DNA from 2 places in the Cohnella sp. GCM10020058 genome. Region 2 is predicted to be linked to the other one. Evidence: riboswitches for the same ligand, from Rfam matches in the RefSeq annotation. Region 2 holds a riboswitch; the other holds the start of a gene.
The links. Region 2 has a riboswitch for glycine ahead of gcvT (glycine cleavage system aminomethyltransferase GcvT). Riboswitches for the same ligand answer to the same signal wherever they lie in the genome.
Positions count from the first base shown of each region.

Region 1 (15,625 bases), on a different contig from region 2:
ACGGGTGGAGCTTCAGCTTGGACGCCGCGTCGCTGAACATGCTGAGCGCGGGCGACTTCTTCATCGGCGGCGTCGGATAGTCGGCCGAACGCTTCCCTCCGAGCGGGTTGGGCTCCCCCGAGATGCCCGCGAGCTTCTCGAACTTGTCGTAATACGGTTCCATCTCGTCGTAGGTGAGGCCCCAGTCCTGAATCGTCATGCCGTCCGGAATCTTGTTCTTGCCGTACCGTTCGATCGTCTTGGAACGAATCTCGAAGTCGTACGGAAGGAAGCGGTAGGTCTGGCCGTTCCAGTGCACGCCGGCTCCGCCGAGCCCTTCGCCCAGCAGGAACGAGCCGTACGACCGCATGGGCAGCGCCCGGATTTTCTCCGTGCTTCGGAAAGTCACCGTATCCTTCGATAAATCCTGCATCAGCTCGTACCGCAGCCCGTAGCGCAGCTCGTCGTGGACCATAAAATAGTCCTCCGTCTTGCGCTCCTTGCCGCGCTCCAGGCCGACGACGTTCAGTCCGCTCTTCGTCAGCTCGGCGGCAATGATGCCGCCCGCCCAGCCGACGCCCACGATGACGACGTCCGTTTTCGGCAGCGTCTTGGCCATAATCGCTTCTGTCCTCTCCGCCTTAGTGGGCGCTTAGATGGTCTTGCAGGCTGCTCGGCGCGATGACCGCGAAGTCCTTGTCGATGATATCCGTGTAGCTCATCTGGTTGCCGGGGTAGCTTCGCATCTTCCAGCCGTTCATGTCCGCGTTGCCGCCGTAAAGCGGATCGCTGTACGCCCCTTCGAGCGTGCTGCTCCGCAGCATTTTGAAAAAACCGCTCGCCGAGATCGTCGTCAGCTTCGCTTCGTCGGACTCGAACGCCTTCAGCACCTCGTCCTGCTGCTCGGCCGCGAGCTCCGTAAAGCCCTTCGTAAATTTCGTCTGGCTGTAATTTTCCAATTCCCGCAGTCCGATCTCGAACATTTCCCGCCGCTTCAAGCGGCCCTGATAACCCTGCACTTTCTCCCCCGCGTAAAAGGGAGGCGACATGTATTCCCTGGAATTGAATCCCCACTCGCCCGCCAGCTGGTGGTCGATAAAAAACGGGACCCCGAGCGCCAGCGCGCCTGGACCGGCGTCGTCCGCGGGAAAAATCCGCTCCGTAGCCGCCGATACGATGCCGAGCTGCTCCTGCGTAAAGAACATGGGCGCGCGATTGTAGCTTTTGATGTCCGTCGCCGTGCCCTCGCCCGTTTCGGGAGCGGTCTCCGTTTTCTTAGACGGCCGGATCAGGCTACCGAGCGCCCCGCCCACGATAACGCCGCCGACCGCATAGCCGGCCTGGACGAGAAATTTCCGCCGGGAAGGCTGCTCGACCTTGTCGTGACCGGAGCCGCCCTTTTGATTCGGGTCAGCCATCCTTTCACCTCCATTGTTCGTTCCGGATTTTTCCCCCTTAGTTTTTTCCAAAATTAAGTCCTTATGCATTCCTTGCGGCTGGCTATGCTAACTTCAAACCAATCCAATATAAGGTGGAGATTCGCCATGGCAAACGCAATCGCAACTAAGCGCCGGATGCTCGCGATCGCTTGCGCCGCAAGCGTGCTGACGCTGGCCGCCTGCCAGAGCCACAGCTTGCGCGAGCAGTCGGTCAAGCAAGCGGCAGACGCGCAGCGCATCGTAGACGACCGGCTGAAGATGCACTCCGTGCAGCGTCCGCAGATTGCAGGGCAGCATGATCCGGCGGTTATCCCGAGCGTCGACCGGGAGAAGACGCGGACGACCAACCAATACGGCGCATCGGGACAAGGCATGGGCAGCGGCGTGCTGAGCCGGATCGGCAGCTCGGGGCTGCGCGGCCGGGGCACTTCCTCCGATCTTGAGGCCGAACTGGCCGGCGCCGGGCTGGCCGGCATTCGCGTGCTCGTCGCGAACGACGCCGTATTCCTCGCGGCCAAGGACCGGGGGCCGTCCGCTTCCGCCGCGGATCCCCTGCAGCGCAAGCTGCTGAGCGGCACCGGAGGCCTGTCCGGCAAAGGTCCGGAGCCCGGCCCGCACGGCGGCGTCGGCATCCGCTCCGTCGACACGGACAAGACGGATACGCTGGCCGCGGCCGAGCAATGGCTTAAAGATCGCGGCTACGGCGAGCGCATCGTCACCGTTGCCGGCCCGGAGGCCGTCGCGCTAATCGACCGCTTGCGGTCGCAGGGCGCGGACGGGACGTCCGGGAGCCACGATCAGGAGATCGCGCAGTTGATGAGGCTGGCTGGCGCGGCGAAGGATGGGAGGTAGTTCGGAGATATTCGAACGCAGATATATGAAAAAGCCGCCAGGAAGGATCGCCTGGCGGTTCTTTGGCGGTAGCAAATACAATCAGCGGATTAACCCCAACCGCCTGAATGCATTAAAGACTGCGCCACATTCTAGAGTGACGCCGGCAGCGATGCGCGATCGGACGATGCCTCTCCGTGAGCGCGATTCGCCTGCCGGAGGGGAACAGATAAATGCCTGCAAATTTACATCCTTTTCCTGTATGACAGACTTTGAACAATAAAAAGATGCGAATATGCAGGCTTTGATCTCTTCCCTTCGTGATTTTCGGGTTTCGCAGCTAAATAGATGCTGATTTGCAGGCATTTCCGCTTCCATTCGTCAAATCGGCTGAAAGCCTGCACGGATGCAGGCATTTATTTACCGTACCGCCGCTTTCTTGGGTTTCTCCCTCTAGGTTTTACTTTTACTTTTACTTTTACTTTTACTTTTACTTTTACTTTACTTGCCAACTCCTCGCCTCTAACCCTGCTACTGGTTTACAGAAGGCGATATTTTATCTCCGCATCATAAAGCTGGCTGTCCCGAGCTTACGGCTTCAGTCATTGATCTTCCGCGTAAAAGCCAAACTACTTGCTCGCGAGGAATGTCTCGTATTTCCCGGCATCCATCAGGCCCTTGACCGCCTCCGCAGGATCGCCATCCACCTCGACCTCGACGATCCAGCCTTCTCCGTAGGGGTCCGCATTAACCTTCTCCGGCGCAGTCAGCAGATCCTCGTTCACGCGCACGACTTTGCCGTCCACGGGGCTGAAAAGATCCGACACCGTCTTGACCGATTCGATCGTCCCCATCGGCTGGTTTGCCGCGAGTTCGTCTCCTACGCCGGGCAGCTCGACAAAGACGATGTCCCCGAGCAAGCTCTGCGCGTAATCAGTGATGCCGACACGTATGACGCTCGCCGTCGCCTCCGCCCACTCATGCTCCTCGGTGTAGCCCAATCCCGCCTTGATCTCGCTCATCTTCGTCATCCTCTCGTGTGTGGTCGCACCGCTGCCTGCCGCAATAAGCGCCGAACGGCAAAAAAGGACAGAGCAACGGCATGCTGCCGTATGCTCTGTCCCGGGTACCTGAGAGATTAGACGAGGCGTTCGCTCCGCCCTTACCCCTTTGGTGGCTGTTCGCTCTCTCCAGAGGCGCGTCGGATGGCGGTACTTTTACCTGAAAGTTTGGTCCTGCCGGCGGGCTTGCCGCGGACTTGCCCCTTCGGTGCCGCGCCTGTCGGCGCAGTCTCTCCCTGCCATCTTCATCCGCAATATTCGTTTGACACGGATAGCTTAATTCACGCAGGGAATAGATGTCAATCTATTTGAAGCAACCGGCGTCACGAGACGCATTCCCGCGGATTCGGCGTCTAAAATTAAAAACGTTCCTGACGCCGATAGCAGCGATCTGCCTTCGAGTCCGGAACCTATGTTTAGGCATGCTCCCGCTACTCGAACTCTCCTTCTCCGACATCTGCCGCCGCGCCGCCCCTGACTTCCTGCCGGTACTCCGACGGCGTGCTGCCCGCTTTCTTGCGGAACACCTGCGAGAAGTGACGTACGTCCGGATAGCCGACCCGCTCGGCGATATCGCCGATCTTCAGCTCGGAGCCGCCAAGCAGCTCCATCGCGCGCGCGATCCGCAGGTTGGTAACGTACTCCTTGAAGCCCGTCCCCGCCTTCTGTTTGAACAGCTGGCTGAAGTAGACCGGGTTTAGGTAAACGATGGACGCCACTTTCTCCAGTCCGATCTCCTCGCCGAAATGCGTATGGATGTACTGTACCGCGACCTCGATCGCCTTTTCCCCGCCGCTCGCGTAGTGATCGTACACCTGCGCGGACGATGCGCTGCGCATGCGCCGCACCTCGCCGGGCACGGCCGCCAGATCGTCGATCCGCCCCGAATGCAGCACCTGGAAGGGCGTTTTCAAGTAACGCTTCAGATGAGTGCGGAGCTTGTCGACGAGCAGGCCGAGCCCAGCTTCCTCCCGCAGCGTCACGAGTCCAAGCAGACTATGCGCGTCGATGCTCGCGACGAAGCCTTTGCCCGCGGAGTCCATCAGCTCGGTCAGCACATTTTCCACGATGAAATGCTCCAACTTTGTGTCCGCGTCGCTATCCAGACGGACCATGAGCAAATTGAAGTACGGGTGGCTCTCGGTAAACGGCGCGATATCGATGCCGCCCAGATCGAGCCCGGACGCCCAACGCGCGAATACGCCTTCCCGGAGGAACCGCAGATTGCGCTTCATCAGGTCTGCTTCCTTGTTGCGCTCGCTCTCCTCCGCGATCTCGCGCGCGAGCTCGTCGATCAGTCCGACGAGCGACTCCTTGCCGATCGGCTTCAGCATATAATCCCTGGCGCCGAGCCGCACGGCCTCCTGCGCGTATGCGAATTCGGAATGCGCCGAGATGACGACCCACTTCACATGCGGCTGCTTGCGCCGGGAGAACGCCATCAGCTCGAGCCCCGTCATGCCCGGCATCAGCACGTCGGTCAGCACCAAGTCGACATGCTTTGTCCGCAGCGCTTCAACGGCTTCCTCCGGATTCCCGGCGAGCAGAACGCGATGCTCGGGGAACCCGCGGGAGATCGTCCGCTCGATGCCGCTGCGGATGACTTCTTCATCGTCGACGACGAGAATATTCATCGGGAATCCCCCTCTTCTGCGGGTTTCGGAAACGAAACCGTAATCTTCGTGCCGCGCTCGCGTTCGCTCTCGATCCGAAGTCCGAACCCGTCCCCGTACATCAGTGCAATGCGGCGATGCACGTTCGCAAGACCGATGCCCCGGCGTCCGGCGGGATCCTCCTGCCGGCCCGGCGACACGGCTGCCTCCTCCAGCGATCGCCGAATGCGGAGCAGCGTCTCCTCGTCCATGCCGACGCCGTTGTCCTCGACGACGATGACGAGCGCGTCCTCCGTCTCCTCCGAGCGGATCCGGAGCGAGCCTTCTCGGCTCAGCGGCTCAAGCCCGTACTTTACGGCGTTCTCCACGATCGGCTGCAGGATCATCTTCGGCACCTGAGCGCCGAGCCAGCGCTCTTCCACCTCGATCTCGGTATTCACGCGCCCGCCTAGCCTCGTCTCAATGATGGTCAGATAATGGCGCAGCTGCTCGAGCTCGAGGCGGAGCGGCGCACGCGAAGCTTCCTCCCAGTCGCTGCTATACCGGAAGATCCGGGATAGTGCCAGGATCAGGCGCCCCAGCCGATCGTTCTCCCGCTCGTCGAGCATCCAGTAGATCATGTCGAGCGTGTTAAACAAAAAGTGCGGGTTGACCTGGGATTGCAGCGCCTGCAGCTGAGCGTTTTTCTCGCTGATCGACAACAGCTTCTCCCGCTCGATCAAGTTGTCCATCTGATAGACCATTCGGTTAAACGAGCCGACGAGCACGTTAAGCTCCTGATAGGAATGGACACGGACCCGCCCCTGAAAGTTCCCTAGCTCAACCTGCTTCATCTGCTGGATCAGCCGCTTGAACGGCGAGGAGAACGAGCGCGACACGAGCGTCGCGAGCGCCGTCGCCGCGACGACGAGCAGGATGACGACCGTGAGCAGGAACCGCTGCGTCTGCTTCAGCTCCAGCTTCAGGTCGCGCTTCGGCGTCACCCCGATGACCGTCCAGTCCGCCGTGCCGATCCGGGCCGCCGTCAGCAGTGCGTCCTTGCGGTCGCGCACGGCGACCTCGCCTTTCTTCAGCGTGCCCGGCCAATCCGCGGGCAATGCCTCCGCCCCCTCCTCGCCGGAACCATCCACCTCCGGCCTCGTCCGGACGATGACGTTCCCGGCCGAATCGCGAATGACGACGCTGCTGCCCGGACCGATGCTGGCGTTGGAGAGCGCCGAGAGGATCGGGTCCTCCTCGGTCTCGATCAGCACGTAGCCGACCGACTTCATCGTGCTGAGCTCGAACAGCTGGCGGCCGAACGCGAACACCGGGCTGTCGATGCCGCCGCTCATCGGGGCCTGCGGGTATACGCCCAGCCAGCGCATATCCCCCTTGGACTTTTGCAGCTCGGCATACCAGTCGGTCGACTTGTAATCCCGCGTCGAAGATCCGATCGAGCGGTCGAAGCTGTATACCTTGCCCTGGCTTGAGATGACATGGATCCCGACGATATCGCTCCGCGAATAGAAGATGGCGCCCAGGATATCGGTGATCTGGCGTTCCCGGTTGACCGAGCTGACCTCCGGAGAGCCCGCGGGCGTCTTCTGCTGCAGCAGCTGCATCAGCTCGTTGTTGCTGTTGAGCGATTTGGTGACGCTGTCATAACCTTTGAGCATGAGCTCGAACAGGCCGACCGTTTGCGATATGTTTTTTTTCGCGATCACGCCGACCTTGTCCCTGATCTGCTCGGTCGCCCGCTGATAGTAGACGAGACTGACGATTAGCAGAAGCCCGAGCATGCTGAACAAGAAGATCAGGAACAGTCGGCCGTGGATGGATTGGAATCGTCTCATTCCCTCATCTTATCCCTTAACCGCGCCCGCTACCATGCCTTTCGTTATTTTCTCGGCCAGCAGGAAGTAGACGAGAATGACGGGCAGCGCCCCCAGCACGAGAAACGCGCCGATCGCCCCGTAGTTGACCGAATACTGGCTGACGAAGCTGTACACGCCGAACGGCAGCGTCTTCAGCGCTTCTTTGGAGATGAACGTGGCGGCGAGAATATACTCGTTCCACACGTTGATGAACGTCAGGATGCATACGGTCATGATCGGCGGCACCGATACGGGCAGAATGATGCTGCGGAAAATACGCAGTACGTTCGCCCCGTCCATGATAGCCGACTCCTCGATCTCGTGTGGAATCGTGCGCAGAAAGCCGCTCATGATGAAGACGGCGATCGGAATCTGGAACGCGATATAGGGCAGGATCATCGCCCAGCGCGTGTTCAGGACGTGGATGTTTTTGAAAATCAGCATGAGCGGCAGCAGCGTGCTTTGCAGCGGAATCATCAGGCCCATCAGGAAGATCAGCATGACGACGTTGCCGTATTTCCAGCGGAAACGCGTGATCGCGAACGCCGCCAGCGACGCGAGCAGGATGACGCATGCCATCGTAATGGAAGTCACGATTACGCTATTCAGCAGGTAGTGCCAATAGCGGCCGCCCGCGAGCGCGTTTGAGTAGTTGCTCCATTGTAAGGAAGCCGGCAGGGCGAAGAAGCTGCCCGACAGAATCTCTTCGTTGGTCTTGACCGAATAGATGAGCAGCCACAGCAGCGGGTAGAGTTGCGTGACGAGCAGGACGCCGAAAAAGCCGAACACAATCGTCTTTTTCACGGAAAACCCGCGCTTGCGGGTCTGAACGGCGGGCTCCCGGACGGCGATGCTGGCGGATGGGCTCATGGGGTTGCGCCCCCTTTCCTATTTTCGCGGCATTGTCGGCATTAGTTGTAGCGCTTCTCAATGCGATTGAAGAGCAGGTTGATGATGACCGTTGCAGCCAGGCACACGACGACGAGGAAGCAGGCGATGGCGCTGCCGTAGCCGTACTTTTGCGACAGAATCGAGATGTTGTACATGTGGCTCGCCAGCACGTCCGTCGCATGCGCCGGTCCGCCGGCCGTCGTGACCATGATGAGGTCGAACGACTGCAGCGAGCCGATGAACGAGAGCACGACGGAGATTTTAAAGATCGGCACGATCATCGGCAGCGTAATATATCGGTCGGCCTTGAAGCCCTCGGCCCCGTCGATCTTGGCGGCTTCGTAGATATCGGCCGGAATGTTCTGTATCCCGGTGAACTGAATGAGAATGTGGTACCCCAGATACTGCCACAGCCCAATCACGATAATGGCGTAAATCGCCACCTTCGGCTCCGACAGCCAGGCGTGCGTCCAGGAACCGAGTCCCAGCTTGATGAGAATCTGATTGATCATGCCGCCCTGCGAAGCAGGATTGTAGATGGTTTTCCACAGCTGGCCGATGACGGCGACGGACAAAATGACGGGCATAAAATAGCTCGATACGAGAAAATTAGGCCTGCGGACGAAGCGGCTGATCAGGATGGCGACGAACAGCGCGAGCGGCAACTGCACCAGCATGGAGAAGCCGGCCAGCATGAACGTCCGCCTGACGGACGGCCAGAACACCGAATCGTTCGTGAACATGCGGTGGAAGTTGTCGAGACCGACGTGCTTGGCGACGCCGATGCCGTTCCAGTTGAGGGTGGCGTTGTAGAAGGACACGATAATCGGCGCGAATACGAGGCCGACGTATAGCAGCAGACAGGGCAGCACGAACGCCGCGATCGTCCAGCGGGATACCTTCAGTACATTCAAGGCTGACGCCTCCTTCAGCGGCTGTGGCGATAAGGATACGGAGGGCGGCGCGCCGAGTCTGGCGTCCCCCTCCGTACCGTACGTTCAAGGCCGATTATTCTTTGTTGTCTTCGTAAGCCTGCTGGTGCTCCTTGGCGACCGCCGCGGCATCCTTTTTCGCAACGAACAGGTTTTGAATGCTGGACAGATGGGCTTGGGACGTGGCCGGGTTCATCGTGTTGTCGAAGGAGATGTCTCCGCCCTGGACGTCCTTGAACATCGCGAGCACTTCCATCGCCATGTCGGAGTAGCCGGCCGCCTTGTAGTCGCCGTCCACCTTTTGCGCGACGCCGACGGCGCCCTTGACCGCGAACGCTTCCTTCGGATAGTTCAGCATGAAGTAGTTCAGGAAGTCGAGCGTCTCCGGCAGGTGCTTGCTGTTCTTGGATACCGCGAACGCGCTGCCCGGGGCCAGCATGAACTGGTTCGGATCGCCCTTGCCGCCGACCGTCGGGAACTTGAACACGCCTACGTTGCCGTCTTTGTTCGCGTCGGACACCTCGATGCCGCCGGTCGCCCAGCTGCCCATGAAGTACATGGCGGCTTTGCCCGTCTTGAACAGGTTCTCGCCGGCGTTGTAATCGAAGCTCGTCGCGCCTTCCTGGAAGGCGCCCGCTTGCACGAGCTGCTCGAACGCGTCGACCGCGCCCGTGAATGCCGGATCTTCGAACGTCTTCTTGCCGTCGACGATGTCTTGCAGGAAGCCAGGGCCGCCGTTCGTGCGAAGCAGCACGTTCATGAACAGGAACGAACCGGTCCAGGTGTCCTTCTCGCCGATCGCCATCGGCTGGATGCCTTTTTCCTTCAGCTTCTTCACGTCGGCGACGAGATCTTCGAACGTCGTCGGCGGCGCGTCGATGCCGGCTTGCTTGAACAGCGCCTTATTATAGTAGAGCAGCGCGATGTTGTTGCCGTCGGGCAGCGCGTAAAGGTTGCCGTCAAAGGTGTAATAGTCCAGGATGCCGGATTGGAACGTGTCCTTCAGGCCGTTTTGCTCGACCATCTCGTTGAGCGGCGCGAACAGGCCGGCGTCGACGTAAGGCTTCATCTGCGCGGACGGGTTGACGATCGTGATGTCCGGCACTTCGTTGGAAGCGGCTTGCGTCTTCAGCTTCTGCTTCTGCTGGTCGGTGTTCAGCGAGTCGAGCTCGATATGGACGTTCGGATGGTCGGTCTCGTACTGCTTCACGATCTTGTGCAGCATGTTGTACTTCGGATCGGTCGGGTCCGGATAAATGTTCTGGAAGGTAATCGTTACTTTTTCGCCGCTGGCGGCGCTGGAGGAGGCAGGCGCGCTGGCCGAGGCCGAGGCGGACGTGGAGGCCGAAGCCGATGGGGAGGCCGCCGCGTCGCCGCCGTTGTTGCCGTTATTAGAAGAACCGCAGGCTGCCAGGCTGACGGCGAGGAAGCCCGCCATCGCGGTGCCAGCCACTTTTTTGCCGGTCGTAATCATGTTCAAATCCCCCTTGACTTGGTATAGCCTCATTATGCTCGGAGGTGTAATCGCATACAATGCGTATACTTAGGAGTCCATGTTTGTTTTCTTAATATGGCTTGAAAATGATTTGCGAAACATCGGACTACGCGCACCGCTGCAGCCGCAATTTTTGCGCTTGCTGTCGGTCGCTGTTTATGTAACGTTGCCCTTCTCGCTTTGCAGCAGACCCGCCCCACATTTCGCCGCGATAACCGCGCTTTCGTCGCTTACAGACGGCCGCCGTCTTTGTAGCGTTGCTTTTCTTGCTTGCAGCACCTACTTTTCGCCCGCTCGCCGCTGTAGCGTTGCTTTCATCGCTTGCAGCAACCTGCCCCGCGGCACCGCACGCAACCTCCGCGCAGCACAAAAAGTCTCCCGCCCCGCTACCCGTGGTTCGGGAGACTCCTTTGCGCATAACTATAACCGTCTTCGCACCGGAATCCAGATCTCGCTCCGATAGTCCGGCTTGCTCGTGTCCTGGCCCTCGTTCCACAGCAGCTCGGGGCCCGGCGCCAGCTCGTAGCTCGAGGACGGAAACCATTCGGCGTAGATGCGGCTCCAGACGGACTGCAGCGCGGACGGAAACGCGCCGACCGCCTCGAATACGGCCCATTCCGAAGCGGCGACCTCCAGCGCGGTCAGGTGCGCCGGACATGCCTGCGCCGTCGCAGCGCCGATGTACTGGTCGACCTCGCCGCCGTCCTTCCTGCCCTCCGAAAAGTTCGCCGAAGCGCTGATCAACCCCGCCGGCTCGACATCGGACAGCGCCTTCAGCTCCGCGATCAAATCCGGCGTCAGACGGCTCCAAAGCTCGGCGATGTGCGGGTTAACGCCCTCGTAAATCAGGGGCACCCGCTTCATCATGCCGACGATGCGAAACGCTTCCTTTTCCACCAAACGATACTTCATCTCGTCGCCTCCCTCGATCGTCAGTCGGAAGGTCATGCGCGGATAAGCCTTGAGCGGCCGGCCGAGCCGGCGCGCCTCGGAGGGCGCCAGACCGTGCATCGCCTGAAAGGCGCGGGCGAACGAATCCGCCGTGCCATAGCCGTACTTCACGGCGATATCGATGATCCTGGCCTCGCTGCCGATCAGTTCAAAGGCCGCCAAAGTCAGGCGTCTGCGCCTCACGTACTCCGTCAGCGTCACGCCCGCGAGCGATGCGAACATGCGCCGAAAATGATGCTCGCCGCAGCAAGCCCGCCGCGCAGCTTCCCCGATATCAGGTGCCGCTTCGTCCGCGAGATGCGCCTCCAGATACGCCAGCCCGTCGTTTAACCGGTCAAGTCCGTTCATGCGGCACGACCTCCCTTCGCCTTCAAGCTTAGCAAGACCGGCGCGGTGAGGTCCGACAATTCCGGTGCAGATTCGGACGGATGGCGACGCGATGTGGTCCGGCAACTACCTTTTATACCTTCGCAATCTTGGCCGGATTGTTGATTTTGTAAGGAATCGGGTGCTTCGCCAGCTTCTTGGCGACGACCTTCGCCTCGAAAGTAAGCTTGTCTCCCACCTCGAGCTCAAGCTTCTTCAGCGTGGCGCTATGGCTCGACCATGCCTCGCCCAGCTCCGTCTCCGTGTCGGCGATCGCGACCGACTCGTAGATGATAACCTCGTCGTCATTGTCCGCAAAGTGATTGGGTACGGTCGTGAATTCCTTGACGGTCGCCGTCAGCTTGATCTTTTCCTCGGGAAGCTGCACTTTCTTCGACCGCGCCGCCCCGGCCTTCGCCTTGGCCGGCGCCGCGGAAGCCGCAGGTGCCTCATCCCCCGATGCTACGAACGAAGCGAACGCGTCCGCCGCCGAACGATCGTCCTCTGCCGCCGGAGCCGCCTCGCCCGGACGAACCTCCGCCGCAGGGCTCGCCGTGACAGCAGGCGGTTCAGCCCCCGTCTCCTCGCGCTCGGCTCCCGCTTCCTCCGACTCCGCGACGCTCGCATAGCGCTGGCCGAAGTTCGCCGCTTGCATTTCTTTCAAATACGAGGGGTGAATGCAGTGCTTCTGCTTGTTCGGAAGCTCAATAACGGCGGTCATATGATCGACGTAACCGACGATGCCGCAGGCTTCCTTCAGTCCGTTGCCCTTGTAGTAGAACGTCTTGGCCTTGGTCGCCTTCTCGGAGACCAGATCCCATTCCTTCAGCTTGTCGAGCTGCTCCGCTTCGTCCGCGAACGCAATATAGCTCGCCGGCTCAATGACAAACGCGTAAACCATCTTATCCCGCCTTTTATCCATGAATGATCCCGGACCGGACGCGAATCCTGTATCCAAGTATAGCGCTTTAGCTTGATTATAAATCGCACCGGCGAAATAATACCACCGCCCGCCATTCCCCATACACGGCATACCGGTCGCCGCATCGTCATTCACCCCGGCCCAAGCGCCCACATACGTTGGTTAAAAAGCAAAGCGGGTGCGATCATGATCAGCCGCTCCGGCCTCATCGCCTTGCCCGGGGACGCAAGCGCCCATCCTTTGTCCAACGTGGAATGGTGGTACTGCTACGCCTTGCTGACCGGGAGCAGGGGCGGGCGCTACGCCGTCATGGCCTCCTTTTTCCGCGTCGGAGAATGGGCGGTTCCCAAGGGACATTATATCATCCACTCGATCGTCCGGTTGGACAGGGAGCGATACGATAGCGGCTCCGAGCTCGACCGGTCGCTCGCGGTACAGATGGCCGGCGTATACTTGCCCGCTTACTTGCTGGCGCATCCGACCGACGGACATACCTGGGACATCTACCGCCGGCTGCTCACGAACGCCCTGCCGCGGCCTCATCGCTACATGCCGTCTTCGTCCGTCAACGCACGTCCGACCAGGCTCGCCTACGGACCCAACCGAATGACGTTCGCGGATGATGGCAGTCCCGGCTTTGAACTGCGGCTGGATACCGATACGGCTCGCCTGCGTTTGAACTTCGCGCCGAGCAAGCCCCTGTCCGTCATCGACGAGACGGGCGGACTCAACGGCTTGCGCTATTACTCCCAAACGCGCAGCCGGGTGCACGGAGAGCTGTATGAAGAAGGTCGCGCGGAAACGCTGCGCGGCGAAGGCTGGTTCGATCATCAATGGGGGCGCAGCTACGGACTGCTGACGGGAGAGGGATGGGACTGGTTCGGCCTGCAATTGGACGACGGCCGCGAGCTGCTCGTAAGTCAGCTGCGTCCGGCCGGCGCGAGTGCGGCAACCGGGGGCGAAGCGCCGGCCAATACTCGCGTCGAAGCGCGGCTCATCGGCCGGGACGGCTCGACGACGCCGTCTGTCCGGGTGCATCTGAGGCCCTTAAGGCATTGGAAAAGCGAGGACACGGGCGCCGATTATCCCGTAGCCTGGGCGATCTCGCTGCCCGACTACGGCATGACGGGCCGCGTCGCGCCGCTCATGGACCGCCAGGAAATGCCCGTGCTCGGACCGCTGCGGGCGATCTGGGAAGGCGTCGTCTCCTTCGAAGGCGACGAGCGGAACGGCGACGGGGCACCGGGACGGATCGCAGGTTATGGCTTTATGGAGCTGGTCGGCTATCCGCAGTCCGTCCGGACCGCGAAGGCTCCCTTCCTTTACTTGCCGTAGTTGGCCGCGTCCGACAGCTGCCCGGCGACTTCCGCGATATGCGCGAAGGCTCTGCTGAACTCGTCCATGCCCGCCGAGGAGCTCTTGGATTCCTTCGCAATCTCCCCGACCGTGCGGTCCATCGCGCGGATGCTATCCTCCATCGACCTGAACAGCTCGGTGATCTGCGACACCGCCGCCTTGCTGTATTCGCCCAGCTTGCGGATCTCCGTCGCGACGACGCCGAAGCCGAGCCCCTGCTCGCCGGCACGCGCCGCTTCGATGGCCGCGTTCAGGCCGAGCAGCTGGCTCTGCTCCGCGATCTCCTTCACCGAGGCGAGCACGGATCCCGCCTTCTTCAGCCGCTCGAGCAGCTGCGCTGACTCCGACGCCTGCTCCTGCAGCCGCGCCGCGATGTGCGCGCCGGCCGCCGTTATATCCTGCCCTGTCGCCGACATCTCCTCGATCACGCCCGACAGGTCGGCCGCGCCAGCGCGCAGCGAGTCGAGCCGCGTGTTCGGAACGATGAAGCCGATTGCCCCGACGACTTCCCCGTCCTCCCGGATCGGACTGGCTACCGACATGTAGGCGGTGCCGAACCGTGAAGCGTCCCGTTCCTCCACGATCCGTTCGCCCCGCTCGAGCGCCTTGGCGATGACCGTTCCCTGCAGCGACGACACCGGCGTGCCGGCCGGGATGCCGGACGGATAGAACGAAGCTTTTTCGAAATGAAGAACTTGGGTCCGATCGATCACGATGACGACGGGTTCGTCGGTGTAGCTTTGCTTGTAAACGGGGATGGCGGCTAGTACGTGCTCCAGCATCGTCGGCATCGGGGCATGGCTCCTTGTGTGAGAGAATATAACCTGTATGTCGTCAGACCGGAGCCGGAAATGAAGGGAGCGTTGCCTGCCGAAAGCGAAAAATAGAGCAATCCAAAAGAAATGTTCGCAGCATTCGTGTGCTATGGTAGAATCGAGCAACAAAGCGAGCCGGTGAAGCGTTTACTTAATGAAAACCGGCCGGATCGCTATGAACGCCGCCAAGATTAAGGAGTGTATGAATCTATGAATTCGGCATCCCATGCCGCAACGGGAAAGCCGCCCAGCCTGCTGTCGAGCCGCTTCCTGCAAACCATCCTGTTGTCCAACGTCCTGCTGCAAGTCGGCATCTGGGTCCGCAACTTCGCGATCCTGCTGTACGTCGCGGCCAAGACGGACAACGATCCCTACGCCATCTCGCTGATCAGCGTGGCCGAGTTCGCCCCGATCTTCGTCTTTTCGTTTATCGGCGGCACCTTCGCCGACCGCTGGCGGCCCAAGCGCACGATGGTCTGGTGCGACCTGCTGTCCGCGGTCTCGGTATTTATCGTACTGCTCAGCATTCACTTCGGGTCGTGGCATTCCGTCTACCTCGTGACCTTCATATCCGCCATCCTATCCCAGTTCTCCCAGCCTTCCGGGATGCGCCTGTTCAAGCAGCACGTGCCGGAAGCTCAGATGCAGCAGGGCATGGCGATCTTCCAGTCGCTGATGGCCATCTTCATGGTGCTCGGTCCGATGCTCGGCACGTTCGCTTACAGCAGCTTCGGACTGGAGACCTCGGTCGCGGTAATGGGCGTCGCGTTCCTGCTGTCCGCGATCGTGCTCGTCCGGCTGCCCGCCGACCTGCCGCAGGAGCGCAATGCCGCGCAGAGCCATTTCCGCCGTGAGTTCGTCGAAGGCTTCAGCTACGTTTGGCAGAGCCCCGTGCTCCGCATGCTCGGACTGGCCTTCATTATAGCTGGGCTCGCCGTCGGCATCGCCCAGGCGCTCAACCTGTTCGTCGTCACCGAACGGCTCGGCAAGCCGGAGGACTTTCTCCAATACATGCTTATGGTCAGCGGCGGCGCCATGCTCATCGGCGGCGGACTCGTGGCCGCGTTCGCGCAGAAGGTGCCGCCGCAAGCGCTGCTCGCTACGGGCATGTTCTTCGG
Region 1 covers NZ_JBHUJV010000008.1:190,634-206,258, reverse strand. The annotation lists gene ACFSR7_RS13400 (GMC family oxidoreductase) at 1-598, opposite strand, end outside; gene ACFSR7_RS13395 (gluconate 2-dehydrogenase subunit 3 family protein) at 621-1,397, opposite strand; gene ACFSR7_RS13390 (hypothetical protein) at 1,524-2,270, shown strand; gene gcvH (glycine cleavage system protein GcvH) at 2,879-3,271, opposite strand; glycine riboswitch at 3,365-3,445, opposite strand; glycine riboswitch at 3,449-3,559, opposite strand; gene ACFSR7_RS13380 (response regulator) at 3,742-4,944, opposite strand; gene ACFSR7_RS13375 (cache domain-containing sensor histidine kinase) at 4,941-6,758, opposite strand; gene ACFSR7_RS13370 (carbohydrate ABC transporter permease) at 6,768-7,649, opposite strand; gene ACFSR7_RS13365 (carbohydrate ABC transporter permease) at 7,691-8,584, opposite strand; gene ACFSR7_RS13360 (extracellular solute-binding protein) at 8,679-10,076, opposite strand; gene ACFSR7_RS13355 (AraC family transcriptional regulator) at 10,518-11,396, opposite strand; gene ACFSR7_RS13350 (hypothetical protein) at 11,509-12,315, opposite strand; gene ACFSR7_RS13345 (lipocalin family protein) at 12,523-13,671, shown strand; gene ACFSR7_RS13340 (methyl-accepting chemotaxis protein) at 13,659-14,483, opposite strand; gene ACFSR7_RS13335 (MFS transporter) at 14,718-15,625, shown strand, end outside.
Region 1: another riboswitch for glycine. It lies ahead of gcvH (glycine cleavage system protein GcvH); the one in region 2 lies ahead of gcvT (glycine cleavage system aminomethyltransferase GcvT).

Region 2 (15,625 bases):
CTGAGCGCTTCTAACGGCAAGCTGGTGATTCAGTACCGTGACAATGGACTTGGCTTCTTATCCGGACAGGATCTCGTCCGTGAGATCGGGGGCTCGCATATCGGCCTGGAGCAATTAAAGAGCAGAATTTTATCGATGCGGGGCGTATTCGAGATTAAATCTGGTCAAGGCAACGGCATGTCGTTCAGCGCCGTAATCCCGCTTAAAGAAGGAATGACTGCATGAAACGAAAATATAAAACGATCGTCGTGGACGACCATCCGTTGATGGCGCAGGCTACGCTCCAGTTGGTCAGTCAGATGGACAGAATCGAGACGGCCGGGTTTGCAAGGAGCGGCGAGGACGCGATTCAATTGGCTGCCTCTGTCAGTCCCGACCTGGTGCTGCTGGATTATCAGCTGCCCGATCTGAGCGGCACGCAGGTCGCAGAGCAGCTAAAAGCGGCGCATCCGAACCTTAAAATCATCATTTTCACCGGCGTGGACGTGTCGGACTTGCTGCCTTTTCTGCTTTCCAATCTCATCAGCGGCATCATCTCCAAAGGGGTCACGGAGTCGACAATGAAGCATATCGTCGCCTGCGTGCTTGACAATCATATCGTGCTGCCGCAGAGCATGCTGCCGCAGCTAAAGAGCATATCCGGCAAGGACAATGTCGATCAATTGTTGTCTGAGGAAGAGGTGCTGCTCATGACGCTGATCATCAAAGGCGATACGTACGAGAAGATTGCGGAGCAAATGTACATCAGCAAGCGGTCGGTAGACAACTATCTTCGTCGCATCTACGAGAAACTGGGCGTCCAGACGCGGGCGCAAGCGATCGAGAGATTCGTGCAAAGTTCGCAATACCAGAGCTGAGAGGAAGACGGGCATGGACGAGAGCATACTTTCTGAACTTCACAAAATGGTGGACGAATACGCGCGGGACGCGACGCTGAATGCGACGCTGCGGTCCTTTATCGCCGAGAAAGCGGCGGAGAAGACGTCCTGGGCAGAAATGACCCGCTGCACGCATCGGATGCTTGGCGGACGATCGCCTGATCTGGATCGACACGCGGCGTTGACGGAGATAATCATCCTGCTGCTGGACATCGTGGACGACCTGCAAGACCGGGATAGTTCGGGCAGGCCCTGGATGACATGCGAGCCGGCTGTTACGCTCAACGCGGTGCTGGCGATGTTCGCGGCGATTCTCGGTAACTGCGACAGGCCGGGAATCGGATCGACGGTCGGTAATCTGCTGGCAAGGTCGATTCAGGGGCAGCAAGCGGACATCACTGATAAGGTGCAAACGGAGGAAGATTATTTTCATATGGTCTCGGACAAGTCAGGCGCCCTGATGCAGCTGGCCGTCTATATGGGATATGCGTTTGTCGACGGAATCGATTCGGATGTGCAGGAGACGCTCAACCAGCTGGCTGTATGCGGGGGCATCGTATCCCAGATCGAGAATGATGCAAGAGACGTGCTGAGGCTCGACTTCAAGAACGATCTTTTGCACAAAAAGCGTACGCTGCCCATCCTGTTCATGCTCGAAGACAGCCACGCAGAATTCCCGGCGCTGGACGAATATTACGCGGGGGCGCTGACTCGCGAGCAGTTCATCGACAGACAGCACGAATTCGTGCAGTACGCGCGGGATTCGGGCTGCATCGAATATTGCAAGGTCGTGCAGGCGCTCTACAAAGACAAAGCAAACGAGCTGTACGAGCTGCTGCCTCCGATGCAGGAGCCGTGGGCGGCGAAGTTCAGAGAAATATTTGTTCCGGACTATGAGGTTCGGTATAATGCAAGTTGAGAGGGGGGCGTTAGTTGATGGCAAATCACTTTGCCGGAATGCGCTTAACTCATGCAAAGCCTGCGAATAGGGCGATACTTTGCATGGGGCCGGACTTTCAGCATTAACCGATCGCCCGTACCAGCGTTATCGTTTCTAATCATGGGCTTTGCACCTAATTAGCGCACTATACTAATTAAGGGGCTGAAAGCATGCAACCATTCATTAGAAACCACCAATATAACCTGATTAAAAAACAAGTCGGTCTGCTGCAGCATGCCTGCGCGACCGTCGCGGATCCGAAGATCGTCGAATCGGTCCGTTCCAATATGCAGTTCAAGCTCGCGGAGGCGTTCCCCGATGCGAACGAAGCGGCGCTTGAGATTGTTCAACGCGGATCCGAGCTCGGTACCGCGCCGGAGTTCCAGCTGTATCTGGCTTCTCTGGAGAGTCACCGCATCGCGTTCGAACCCGGGACGGAGCAGCAACTGAAAAAGCTGTATCCGAAGATCAAGAAGCTGAAGCTTCCGGATCTGGCCGCGCTGGATAGGAAAGCGATCAGCTATCTGGGCTGGTCGGACATCGCTGCGAACAAGCTTTTTATCGTGTACCCGCTGGATGGCCGGCTCGTCGGCATAGAGGGAAGGTTCACGCCGACGAATAAAAAAGGGACCTGCTTCGTGTGCAACCGGCAGACGGAGGTTGGCCTGTTCACGGCGCTTACCAAGTCCAGGCCTGCGAACGCATCGCCGGACTACTACAAGGCGATCGGCAATTATATGTGCGCAGACAGCGAGGTCTGCAATCATAACATTACGGATCCGGCGCCGCTCGAGCAATTTTTGAGCAACGTGGTGAAGTAGAGGTATCGTAAGGCGAAGTTTAGTAAGGTGAAGTTTAGTAAGGTTAGTAAGTCAGTCAGCTGAATGAAAAACGGTGAAGCACACGTGGCTTCACCGTTTTTTTAACATTCTGGCACGGACGGCGGGCGGCGTTTCAAAGACAGGCAAGCGCGCATTTGGTGCGCCGGCGCTTTTTCGGATGCTTGGTGAGTCGAAAAACCTGCATTGGTACATGTATTTTCTGCCGAATGGCGCCACTTGATGAAATTCCTGCAAATGTGCAGGTAAATTCAAAGCAAAAGCCTTAAATCAGGAGGATGGAGGAAATTACCTGCACATTCGCAGGTATTCTGTACTTAAGGAGCGACATAGGCGTAAAAAGATGTAAATTTGCAGGCATTGTGGTGAAAGGACGAACATGAGCGATCGGCCAATCCATTAGGTTGAATGTCGGATAAGCCATCGATAAAAAATCGATAAGCGCACCTCGCGAATCGAGTTTTAGAGTTCCGCACGTTTAGGACACTGCAGACGTCTTCACGACAGGTGCGTCGACTTCGCCGCGCAGCAGCGAGATCTCATGCTTGTAGGGCGGGTTGACGTACTTCTTTGCCCCGATCGACGGCGTCTCGAGCAGCATGGGGAGGCCTTGCAGCTGGGGATGACGCACGACATAGCGGAGGGCATCCAGCCCGATGAAGCCGTGTCCGATATTTTCGTGCCTGTCCTTGCGGGAGCCTCGCTCGTGCTTGGAATCGTTGATGTGCAGCACCTTCAGCCGATCCAGCCCGACAATTCGGTGGAACGCGTCCAAGACGCCGTCAAAATCGGCAGCGACGTCGTACCCGGCATCATGGATATGGCAGGTGTCGAGACAGACGGACAAGCGCTCATTGTGCGTGACGCCTTCAATGATTCGTGCCAGCTCCTCGAAGCTTCTGCCGCACTCGGTACCTTTGCCCGCCATCGTCTCCAGCGACACCTGAACGTCTCGCCGTTCGGACAGCACTTCGTTAAGTCCTTCGACGATACGCGCGATACCCGCTTCCGCGCCTGCGCCGACATGCGAACCGGGATGCAGGACGAGCTGGCGGCTGCCGAGCGCTTCGGTTCGCGCCAATTCTTCGTGTAGCAGCTCGACGCCGAATTCGAACGTTCGTGGCGAGGTCGTGTTGGCCAGGTTGATGATAAACGGCGCGTGAACAACGATGTTCGAGATGCCGTGCTCGCGCATATGAGCGGTTCCCCGTTCGATATTAAGCGCTTCGATCGGTTTGCGGCGGGAGTTGTGAGGCGCGCCGGTGTATATCAAAAACGTATTTGCGCCATAAGATGCCGCTTCCTCGCTGGCTTGCAGCAGCATGCGGGGACCGGACATCGATACGTGCGAGCCGATGAATAAAGACATGACCGCGATCCGCCTTCCCCTGGGTATATGGCCCACTGAAATTTATATCATATAGAACATCATCATAAATCGCATGACATCCCGGGTCCATTGCCAAATAAAACAAACGAAATGAAGCGCGCAGCCGCTCTGAGAAAAGAGGGCTACGCGCTATAGGCAACAGGTGGCTTAGCTGCAAGTGCAATTAAGCACCGGCTTGCGGGCGGCGGTCGTCTCGTCGAGACGCCGTACGACGGTTCCGTAGGGAGCGTTCAGAACGAGCTCCGGATTCGTACGGGCTTCCTCGGCAATCCGGATCATCGTATCGATGAAGCCGTCGAGCGTCTCCTTGCTCTCGGTTTCGGTCGGCTCGATCATGATGCACTCCTCGACGTTAAGCGGGAAATAGATGGTCGGCGGATGGTAGCCGAAGTCGAGCAGGCGCTTGGCGACGTCGAGCGTGCGTACGCCGTATGCTTTGAGGCGGCGTCCCGACATGACGAATTCGTGCTTGCATACGCCCGGGTACGGAATCTCGTAATGGGGCGCGAGGCGAGCCATCATGTAGTTGGCGTTAAGCACGGCGCACTCGGAGACGCGGCGCAAGCCTTCCGGTCCGTAGGTCCGAATGTACGTATACGCGCGGACGAGGATGCCGAAGTTGCCGTAATACGCCTTGACGCGTCCGATCGACGCCGGGATATCGTAGTCAAAGTAGTACGTGCCGTCTTCGCGGCGGGAGACGATCGGCTTGGGCAGGAACGGGATTAACCGACTCTTCACGCCAACGGGACCCGCGCCAGGTCCGCCGCCCCCGTGCGGCGTGCTCATCGTCTTGTGCAGGTTCAGGTGCACCACGTCGAAGCCCATGTCGCCCGGACGCGTAATGCCCATGATCGCGTTAGCGTTCGCCCCGTCGTAATACAGCAAGCCGCCCGCTTCGTGGACGATCCCGGCGATCTCGACGATCTGCTCTTCGAATAAGCCGAGCGTGCTGGGATTGGTCAGCATGAGCGCTGCGGTGTCGCTGCCGACAGACGCGCGCAGCGCCTCCAGATCGACCATGCCGCGCGCGTCGGACTTGATCGTGACCGTCTCGAACCCGGCGACCGTTGCGCTCGCAGGGTTCGTGCCGTGCGAGGAATCGGGAACGATGACCTTCGTGCGGTGCTCGCCGCGGCTCTCGTGATAGGCGCGGATCATCATGAGGCCGGTCCATTCCCCGTGGGCGCCTGCCGCCGGCTGCAGCGTCACCTGATCCATGCCGGTGAGGGCGGCGAGGTCGTTTTGCAGCGTGTACAGCAGCTCCAGCGCGCCCTGAATGCTCTCCTCCGGCTGGTAGGGGTGGATCTTCGCGAAGCCGGCGAGGCGGGCCGTGTCTTCGTTGATTTTCGGGTTGTACTTCATCGTGCAAGAGCCGAGCGGGTAAAAGCCGTTGTCGACGCCGAAGTTGCGGCGGGACAGCTCCGTGTAATGGCGGACGACGTCGACTTCGTAAACTTCGGGCAATGCGGCCGCCGTCTCGCGCAGCATGGCGGCCGGAATAAGCTCGGAGGCCGGAAGCTCAGGCACGTCGCACGGCGGCAGCGAGTAAGCGACGCGGCCAGGCTTGCTCAGCTCAAAGATCAATGCTTTTTCCTTCGGCCCTCCAGCAGCTCCTGCATTCTCCGATGCGTTCATACGGCCACCTCCCCCAATTTGCCCACGAAGCTGTCGATTTCTTGACGCGTGCGTTTCTCGGTAACGGCGATCAGCATGTGGCCTGCCAGCTCCGGATATGCGATGCCCAGGTCATAGCCGCCGAGGAAGCCGGCTTTGAGCAGCTTTATATTCGTTTCTTGAACCGAGACCCCTCCCGGGAGCTTTACGACGAATTCGTTAAAGAACGGGGCGCCGAACGGAAGCTTAAAGCCGCTTCGATTCAGCTCGCCGGCTGCATAATGCGCCTTTTGCAAATTTAAATTCGCCGCGTCCTGCAGTCCTTGCTTGCCCATCGTCGAGAGATAGATGGAAGCGCACAGGGCGAGCAGCGCCTGGTTGGAGCATATGTTGGACGTTGCCTTCTCGCGGCGGATATGCTGCTCTCGGGCTTGCAGCGTCAGTACGAAGCCGCGCTTGCCGTCGATGTCGGTCGTCTGGCCTACGATGCGTCCAGGCATCCGGCGCATGAGCGGCTCGGCGACGGCGAAGAAGCCGCAGGTCGGTCCGCCGAGCGATTGCGAGATGCCGAGCGGCTGCGCGTCGCCGACGCAGATGTCCGCGCCGAGCTTGCCCGGCGTCTCGAGCAGGCCGAGCGCCATGGGATTGGCGCTGACGACAAACAGTCCCTTGACGCCGTGAATGATCGGCTCGATGGCGGCCAGGTCCTCGACGGCGCCGAAGAAGTTCGGCGATTGCACGAGTACGGCGGCCGTGTCGGCGGTGACGGCTTCGCGCAGCGCGTCCAGGTCGGTGACGCCGTCCGCGCAGCCGACCTCCGCGATGTCCAGATTGAGCCCGCGAGCCATCGTGCGGAGCGCTTCGCGCGCTTCCGGATGCACGGCGCGGGAGACGACCAGCTGCTTGCGCCTGGTGGCGCCGGCGGAGAGGGCGCCAGCCTCGGACAGCGCGGTGACGCCGTCATACATGCTCGCGTTGGCGACCTTCATGCCGGTCAGCTCGCAAATGTACGATTGAAATTCGAAGATGGCCTGCAGCTCGCCTTGGCTGATTTCCGGCTGATAGGGGGTATAGGCGGTATAAAATTCGGAGCGGGAGATCATGTGATTAATGACGACGGGGAGATGATGGTCGTAAATGCCGGCGCCGAGGAAGCTCTTGTATCGATCGGTATCGGCGTTGCGCCCGGCCAGATCCTTCAAATGCGCCAGCAGCGAGAACTCGTCGAGCGCGCCGGACATCGGCATCGTGCCGAGATAACGAATGGCCTCCGGAATGTCGCGGAAGAGCGCTTCGAGGGACGGGACGCCGATCGTCTCCAGCATGTCGGCCTGGTCCTGCTCGGTCATCGGGATGTATCGATGGAGATTAGGCATGGCGGTTCATCACTCCTTGGGCAGTCTTTTGTAAAAAGGGGTGCGGATCACTTCGGCTTTCAGCCGTTTGCCGCGAATCTCGACTTCGACCTCGGTGCCGATCGCGGCGAATGCTGCGTCGACCAGGGCAAGTCCCAGGCTGCGCTTCAGCGTCGGCGATTGCGTTCCCGATGTCACCTCGCCGATCCGCTTATCGCCGGAGAAGACGGAGTAGTGAGAGCGAGGGATGCCTCTGTCGATCATCTCGATGCCGACCAGCTTGCGGGGCAAGCCTTCATCCTTTTGTCTGACCAGCGCGTCCTTACCGATAAAGTCGTCTTTGTCCAGCTTGACGAAGAAGCCGACGCCGGCTTCGAGCGGCGTGATCGCTTCCGACAGCTCTTGCCCGTAGAGCGGGAGCCGCGCTTCCAAGCGAAGCGTATCGCGGGCGCCGAGTCCGGCAGGAACGAGTCCAAGCGGTTCCCCGGCAGCCATCAACACATGCCAGACGTCGCCTGCACGCTCGGCCGACACATAAATTTCAAACCCGTCCTCGCCGGTGTATCCCGTCCGGGAGATCAGAACGCCGACACCAGCCAGCAGCGTACCCTGCTTGAAGTTGAAGCCGGGGAGCGCCAGAACGTCCGGTTCCGCGCCGGCTGCCTGGAGAATCTCCGTAGCGCGAGGCCCCTGAAGCGCGAGCAGCGCGTAGTCGTCCGAAGCGTTCTCAAGCGACACGTCCCCGCACAGATGCGAGCGCATCCATTCGTAATCCTTGTCGATGTTGGCGGCGTTCACGACGGCCATGTAACGGTCCGCCGCGAGCCGGTAGACGAGCAAATCGTCCACGACGCCCCCGTCGGGGAAGCACATGAGCGTGTAATGCGCCTGGCCGTCCGTTAGTTTCGACACGTCGTTGGTCGTCACGCGTTGGAGGAAGTTCTCAGCGCCCCTGCCCGTGATGATGAATTCTCCCATATGGGACACATCGAACAGGCCGGCGTGCAAGCGTACCGCGTCATGCTCCTTTTGAATGCCGGAGAACTGCACGGGAAGATCCCAGCCGCCAAAATCGATGCAGCGGACGCCGGGATGACCGGCATAAATCGGGTAGAGAGGGGTTCTTTTCAATTCGGTCATCGTGGTTTTTCGCCTCCTCGATTGAAGCCATGATTAATATTTTAAAAGCCTCGGTCGGTATTGCCGGACGCAAAAAAGGACAGCCGCAAAAAGAAAGCGCGCCCCCAGCCGAAGCTGCCTGCGTCCTCTTTTCGCTCTGTCCTTTGTACCTGAGAGTTACCTTAGGTCCGAATCGGAACCAAGTTTCCCCGTGGGTGATCCCGCTGGATGCTGCGGAATGCTCTCCAGAGTCGCGTCCGGCAAAGGTCCTTTTGCCTGAGAGATTCTCCTCTTGCGAGGGTTACTCCTTCGGCGCCGCCTCCAAGTTCACGATGGGCGATCTCTCCCGTTGCCTTCATCCGCATTATGCTTTTGTCGTTACAGTCTATTCATACATGAGTCTGGGAGGAAGTGTCAACGTTAATTTGCATGGTATACTGGGGAAATCGAAAATCAGGGAGGGTCTCGACATGAGCGACAGCATGACTTTGGCGGATGCATTCAAAAACAGCAAGCATCCGGTCGTCGAACACGGCAAGCGGAACGTCCAGGTGTTATTGGACGCATTCGAAGGAATGGACGGGAACGCGAGCAGCGATATGTACGGAAAAGGGGAAATCATCGAGCGGTTTCAGGCGAAAATGGCCGCTTATCTGGGCAAGCCGGAGGCCGTCTTCTTTCCGAGCGGGACGATGGCGCAGCAGATTGCACTGCGGATTCACTGCGACGAGACGGGGAATCGAAAGGTTGCCTATCATCCGCTCAGTCATCTGGAGCTTTACGAGGAGGACGGCCTGAAGGAGCTGCACCGGATCGAAACCGTGCTGCTGGCCGATCAAGAGCGGCTTATCCGGCCGGAGGACGTCCGGTTGATCGGCGACGATGTCGCATGCCTGCTGCTTGAGCTGCCTCAGCGGGAGATCGGTGGTCAACTGCCTCCCTATGCGGATCTTGAGGAAATTTCCGCTTACTGCCGCAGCCGCGGCATAAGGCTGCATCTGGACGGCGCGCGCCTGTTCGAGATTTTGCCGCATTACGGGAAATCCGCTGCCGAGATCTGCGCGTTGTTCGACAGCGTTTACGTGTCGTTTTACAAAGGCCTGGGCGGCGTTGCCGGAGCGATATTGGCGGGAAATGCAGCGCTCACAGAGCGTTCGAAGATCTGGAAGCGGCGGCATGGCGGCGATCTGATCAGCCTGTATCCATACATAATCAGTTCGGATTATTACTTTGACCTGCGAATCGGCAAAATGGCACAGTATTATGAAGAAGCGAAGGCGCTGGCGGCAATGTACAACGATTGCGGGGATGCGATCCGAACGGTCCCGGCGGAGCCGGTGTCCAATATGTTCCACGTCCATGCGAATGTGCCGAAGGAAGCATTGGAATCGATCTTGGTCGGCGTATGCGAGGCGACGGGCGTCGGCTTGTCCGCTTGGGTCAAAGCGCTGGAGGAAGGAAGCAGCGCTTATGAGGTCAGCATCGGCGACCGTTATGCCGCGGTTCCGGAAGACCGGTTGCGCGAAGCGTTCGCCTTCCTCAGAGAAAAGCTGTCGGAGAACGGGTATCGGGCTTGAAGATCGCGCGCATCCTAACGCAGAGATGTCGTTCGTCTTAAAGCGAAGGAGACCGATATGCGCAAAAATGATCTCGAAGCGCTTCAAGCGCTGGAGCGCCATGCGACGCCATTTCTCGGGGCAGCCTACGCGGAAGCGCTCGTGGAGCGTGCCGGCGAAGCCAAATTCGTGCTGATCGGCGAGGCTTCGCACGGCACGTCCGAGTTTTACGCCGAGCGGGCGGAACTGTCCAAGCGGCTTATCGTCGAGAAAGGCTTTAAGTTCATTGCAGTCGAGGGCGATTGGCCTTCTTGTTATGTGCTGAACCGTTATGTGAAAGGCGACGAGGCAGCCGGCACGATCGCTGCGGAAGCCCTGCGCGACTTTGCGCGGTGGCCGACCTGGATGTGGGCCAACCGCGAGGTCGCGGCGTTCGCAGACTGGCTTCGCGTCTACAACGACGGCAAGGCCGAAGAGGACAAGGTCGGCTTCTACGGCATCGATCTGTACAGCTTGTGGGCGTCGATGGACGAGATCCTGCAGTACCTCGGGCAAAAGGACGATGCAGACCTGGAGTCGGCCAAGCGCGCCTTCGAATGCTTCGAACCGCACGGGCGGGAGGAGCATCGATACGGGATCGCGGCCAACTTTTATGGCGAGGGCTGCGAAGCGGAGGTCGTCGCGCTGCTGCGCAAGCTGCAGGACAAATGGCAGGCCGCGCGTCCGGGTGACCGCGAGGATGCGTTTGCCGCCGAGCTGAATGCGCTGGCGGTGAAAGGCGCGGAGGATTATTACCGGACGATGATCCGTCACGATGCGGAATCGTGGAACGTGCGCGACAGGCACATGATTGCGGCGCTCGAGCGGCTTATGGCTTTTCATGGACCGATGGCAAGGGCCATCGTCTGGGCGCACAATACACATATCGGCGACGCACGCGCGACTGACATGGCCGATGAAGGCATGGTAAATGTCGGACAGCTGCTGCGCGAGACCTACGGCGGCAAAGTTTACGCCGTGGGCTTCGGTACTTACGAAGGCACCGTCATCGCCGGACGCGGATGGGGCCGTCCTTTGGAGGAGATGAAGGTTCCCCCGGCCAAATCCGGGAGCCTCGAAGAGCTGCTTCACCGGATCGAGCCTGCCGACAAGCTGCTCATGCTCGACGATGCCGAGCAGGTACTGCGCGAGCGGTCGCTTGGTCACCGCGCGATCGGCGTCGTTTATCATCCGGAACACGAGCGCGGCAATTACGTGCCTACGACGCTTGCGGAACGGTACGACGCGTTTATATTTATGGACCGGACGTCCGCGCTTGCGCCGCTGGCCGTCGAGCCGGCCTTTTCATAATCCCGCAAGGAAAGCCTGTGACAGCGAGGATCGATAAGCTACGCATAAAGGAGCTGCATGTGCCAATGCGGTCTACGGAGTATATCGGCTGCTTTGCTGGCTCCAATAACCTGCATTTGTACATGTATTTTCTGCCGACCAAGCGAGCTTGATGCAATACCTGCAAATATGCAGGTAAATTCAAAGCACACGCCGGAAAACGGACTTGTGGAGGAAAATGGATGTAAATTTGCATCTTTTCTGCTCAAACGAGCAAGTATCGGCGAAAATAGATGTATATTGGCAGGAATTACGCAAAGATCGGCGCGGTGACGATAGGCCAACAATAGGAAGGCTCGCTGGATGAGCCTGCTTTGCAGGCATTGCGCAAAGAAGGGTGCGCCGATTGGCCGACCAATTGCAAGGCTCGCCGGATGAGCCAGCGATCTGCGTTCCGCGCGATAATCGCGTTTCGGATATCCGACAAAATCAAAAGAACCGCCGGGGCGAAACTCTCCCGGCGGCTTTTTTACGAGCAAAAAAGGTGACTGCCCCGAACGTCAACGGACTTGCTCGACCATCACTTCCATGCCCGCTTCGGTCATCTCGCGCAGGTGCTGCCCGGTTATCCGGCTGTCGGTGATAACCAGATCGATCTCGCCGGGCTCCGCGAACTGGACGAACGAATTTTTGCCGATCTTGGCGCTGTCGCACAGGAGCACGACCTGCGTCGCAATGCGGATCATCGTTCGCTTGACCTCGGCCTGGTTCATGTCCGGCGTCGTGCAGCCTTTGCGGGCGCTGAAGGCATTGGTGCCGAGGAATACCTTGTCTACGTTCAGCTCGGACAGCAGCTTGACGGCGAACGGACCGACGGTGCAGTGAAAATGCCGGCGCAGCATGCCCCCGATGACGACGACGGACACGTTGTCGAGTCGTTCAAGCAGCGAAGCGATCTCGATGTCGTTGACGATGACGGTCAGATTCTTTTTGTGTTGCAAATGGCCGCACATCTCTCTGGTCGTCAGACCTGCATCCAAAATGATGATATCGCCGTCTTCGACCAGCTCGGCGGCCTTTTTGGCGATCGCTTCCTTGAGGCTCAAGTCCTTGACCGTCTTGCCCTTGTTGTCAAGCTCGAAGCCGACCGGCGCGGCATCGCTGGGGATCGCGCCGCCATGCGTGCGCTTGATGAGGCCTCTTGCTTCGAGATCCCGCAGATCGCCCCGGATCGTAGCCGGCGACATTTTGAAGAAGGCGACAAGGTCGGGCACGAGCACCTTTCCGCGTTCCTGAACCATTCTGACAATGGCCGCCTGCCGCTCCTCGGCAAACATAACGTCCGAATTCCCCTCGCTCATGGTCATCTTCCTTTAAGGTTGAATGAATATCGCAAATTAGATCATCCGATCGCAAAAATGATCAATCGAGCACGCGAATCTTCTGAATTATACTATATAACAGCTAACGATTGTTGTTAGATCGTAAAAGGAAGCGGATTTTGAACGAAATCTTCTAATTCGATGGCAAACGACAACGGGGCGCATCTGAACGAAAATAACTTCTAACTTATTAAAGGTGGGTGAGCAGGGCTCATGCAGCAGAGAGATATCGGCGTATGCATTATCGGAGCGGGCAGAGCGGGCATGATCCACGCCGCCAACTTCCGGAAAAACGTGCCGTTCGCCAGACTCGTCGCCGTCGTCGACCCGAACCAAGAAACGGCCGGATCGGCGGCGAAGGAGCTTGGAATCGACCGGTACTATACGGACTACAGGCAAGCGCTATCGGATGCGGATATCGACGCCGTCGTCGTCGTGACGCCTACGATCTATCATCGCGATATTGTCGTGGCGTCTGCGCAGGCGGGCAAGCACGTGCTATGCGAAAAGCCGATGGCGATCAACGAGCGCGAATGCGACGAGATGATCGCGGCTTGCGAGGCGGCCGGCGTCACGCTGCAGGTCGCGTTTATGAGACGCTTCGACGAGAGCTTCGTCGAAGCCAAGCGCGCGATCGACGAAGGCGCGATCGGAGAAGTTGTGCTCGTCAAGTCACTGACGCGCGGACCAAGTCAGCCGATGCCCTGGATGTACGATCTTGCCAAGAGCAACGGCCCGCTTGCCGAGGTCAACAGCCACGACATCGACACGATCCGTTGGTTCTCGGGCTCGGAGGTGTCCGAGGTGTATGCGATCGGCGGCAACTACCGCAACCGGCATGTCTCGGCCGACTACCCGGACTTTTATGACAATGTCTCGCTCACCGCGCGCTTCGCGAGCGGCGCGCAGGCCAGCATCGACGGCGCGGTCGCCGTCCGGTACGGCTACGACAGCCGCGTGGAGATTCTCGGCACCGAAGGCGTCATCTTCCTCGGTCAGACGCACGAGAAGACGACGATCGTCGCGGGTCCGGACCGGCTGCTCCGCCGGCCGTTCATGAACAGCTGGCGGTCGCTGTTCAAGGAAGCCTATCTCGCCGAGGATACCGACTTCATCGCCGCGATTATGGAAGGCAGGCCGCCGCGCGTGACGGGACATGACGGCAAGATGGCCGTACGCGTCGTCGAGGCCGGCAACGCTTCGATCAAGACAGGCGCGCCGGTCAAGCTCTAAGGAGGAGAAGCGAATATGTTAGCGGCCAGATTGAACGGACCCGGCGACATTCGGCTCGTCGATGTGCCAAAGCCAGTTCTAACCGACCGGGAGATTCTCGTCAAGGTAAGGAGCGCGGGCATCTGCGGCACGGATATGCGGATGATCAAAAACGGCTTTCCGGGCATCTCGGAGGCGTCGCCGCGGACGCTGGGCCATGAGCTGAGCGGCGAGATCGCCGAGGTCGGCGCGCTTACGAGCGGCTATCGCGTCGGGATGCGCGTCGGTATCGCGCCCAATATGGGCTGCGGCATCTGCGGGGAATGCATCCGCGGCAACCAGCATCTGTGCGCAAGCTACGAGGCGCTCGGCGTCCAGACGGACGGCGGCTTCGCCGAGTACGTGCGCGTGCCGGAGCAGGCGCTGCGCTTCGGCAACGTCGTCGAGCTGCCGGCGCAGGTGACGTTCGACCATGCGGCCGTCAACGAGCCGCTGTCGTGCGTGTACAACGGGATCGAGCAGTGCCCGATCCGTGCCGGAGACGACGTGCTGATCATCGGCGCCGGTCCGATCGGCATCATGTATGCGCAGCTTGCCAAGATGTCGGGCGCAGGCAGGGTGTTCCTAAGCAATAGATCGACGGGCCGGCTGGAGCTGGCGCGCCGGATCGATCCTTCGTTTATTGCGCTGCCGGCCGAAGGGCTTAAGGAAACCTTGCTCGCGCAAACCGGCGGTCGCGGCGCGGACGTCATCGTGACAGCCAATCCGTCGCCCGAAGCGCAGCAGCTGGCGGTCGAGCTGGCGGCGATGGGCGGCCGGATCAACTTTTTCGGCGGCCTGCCCAAGGATAGCGTCCCCGTCAAGCTCGATACGAACGCCATTCACTACAAGCAGTTGTTGGTGACGGGCAGCACGAAGGCGAACAACGCGCATTTCCGCAAGACGCTGCAGTTCATCGCGAGCGGCATTCTCGATGTCGGCAAGCTCGTATCCGCGCGCTATGCGATCGATCGCTTCGACGAGGCGCTGGCGCACGCCGGCAGCTCGCAGGGCATCAAGACGGTCATCGCGTTCGATTAGAGGGGAGAGGGACCACTTGCCATCCGCCACATCCGACAATAGCCGCTCGAGCTTTGCGATCGCCGTCGACCTTGGCACGCAAGGAACCAAAGCCGCGCTTGTCGCGGAAGAAGGCCAGCTGCTGGGCAGCATGTTCGTCCCCTCGAACCTGATTCGCCCAGGGCCAGGACAGGTCGAGCAGGACCCGGACGAGATGTTCGGCGCGGTCGTCTCCGCCATCCGTTCGGTGATGGATCGAACGGGCGTCTCGCCCGCGCGCGTGGCTGCAGTCGGCATCGGCGGCCAGATGGCGGGCGTGCTCGGCGTCGACGAAGACTGGCATGCCGTGACGCCCTACGACTCCTGGCTCGACAGCCGCTGCGAAGCCGCGATGCCGCTCATCCGGGACTGGGGCGAGGATGCTTTTATCGGCATCACCGGCAGTCCGGTTACGTACGCGCACGGACCTAAAATTTTATGGTGGCGGCAGGAGCGGCCGGAAGTATATCGCGCCATCGCCAAGTTTATCGTGCCCAGCGCCTACGTCGCAGGCAGACTCGCAGGCTTGCGCGCACAGGAAGCCTTCATCGACCATACGCATCTTCACTTCACCGGCTTCGCCGACGTGCAGCGGATGGCCTGGTCGGACGAACTGCTGCGGGCGTTCGGCATCGACAGCGACAAGATGCCGGCCATCGTCCGGCCGTGGGACATCGTCGGCAGAATGACCGATCGTCATGCGGCCGAAACCGGGCTTCTGCCGGGCACGCCGATTGCGGCGGGCCTTGGCGATACGGCCGCGGCGACGCTCGGTGCGGGCATCGCGAGGCCGGGCCTGCTGTTCGACGTGGCGGGCACCGCGTCGGTGCTGTCCTGCTGTACGGCCGAATACCGGCCGGATACCGCGGGCAAGACGCTGATCTATGCCCGCTCGGCGCTGCCCGATCTG
Region 2 covers NZ_JBHUJV010000013.1:41,264-56,888, reverse strand. The annotation lists gene ACFSR7_RS21755 (sensor histidine kinase) at 1-225, shown strand, start outside; gene ACFSR7_RS21750 (response regulator transcription factor) at 222-857, shown strand; gene ACFSR7_RS21745 (polyprenyl synthetase family protein) at 871-1,797, shown strand; gene ACFSR7_RS21740 (FusB/FusC family EF-G-binding protein) at 1,989-2,639, shown strand; gene ACFSR7_RS21735 (deoxyribonuclease IV) at 3,136-4,026, opposite strand; gene gcvPB (aminomethyl-transferring glycine dehydrogenase subunit GcvPB) at 4,195-5,685, opposite strand; gene gcvPA (aminomethyl-transferring glycine dehydrogenase subunit GcvPA) at 5,682-7,040, opposite strand; gene gcvT (glycine cleavage system aminomethyltransferase GcvT) at 7,050-8,159, opposite strand; glycine riboswitch at 8,294-8,389, opposite strand; glycine riboswitch at 8,393-8,497, opposite strand; gene ACFSR7_RS21715 (threonine aldolase family protein) at 8,609-9,715, shown strand; gene ACFSR7_RS21710 (erythromycin esterase family protein) at 9,773-11,044, shown strand; gene ACFSR7_RS21705 (hypothetical protein) at 11,083-11,562, opposite strand; gene ACFSR7_RS21700 (DeoR/GlpR family DNA-binding transcription regulator) at 11,584-12,384, opposite strand; gene ACFSR7_RS21695 (Gfo/Idh/MocA family oxidoreductase) at 12,619-13,638, shown strand; gene ACFSR7_RS21690 (alcohol dehydrogenase catalytic domain-containing protein) at 13,654-14,697, shown strand; gene ACFSR7_RS21685 (xylulokinase) at 14,714-15,625, shown strand, end outside.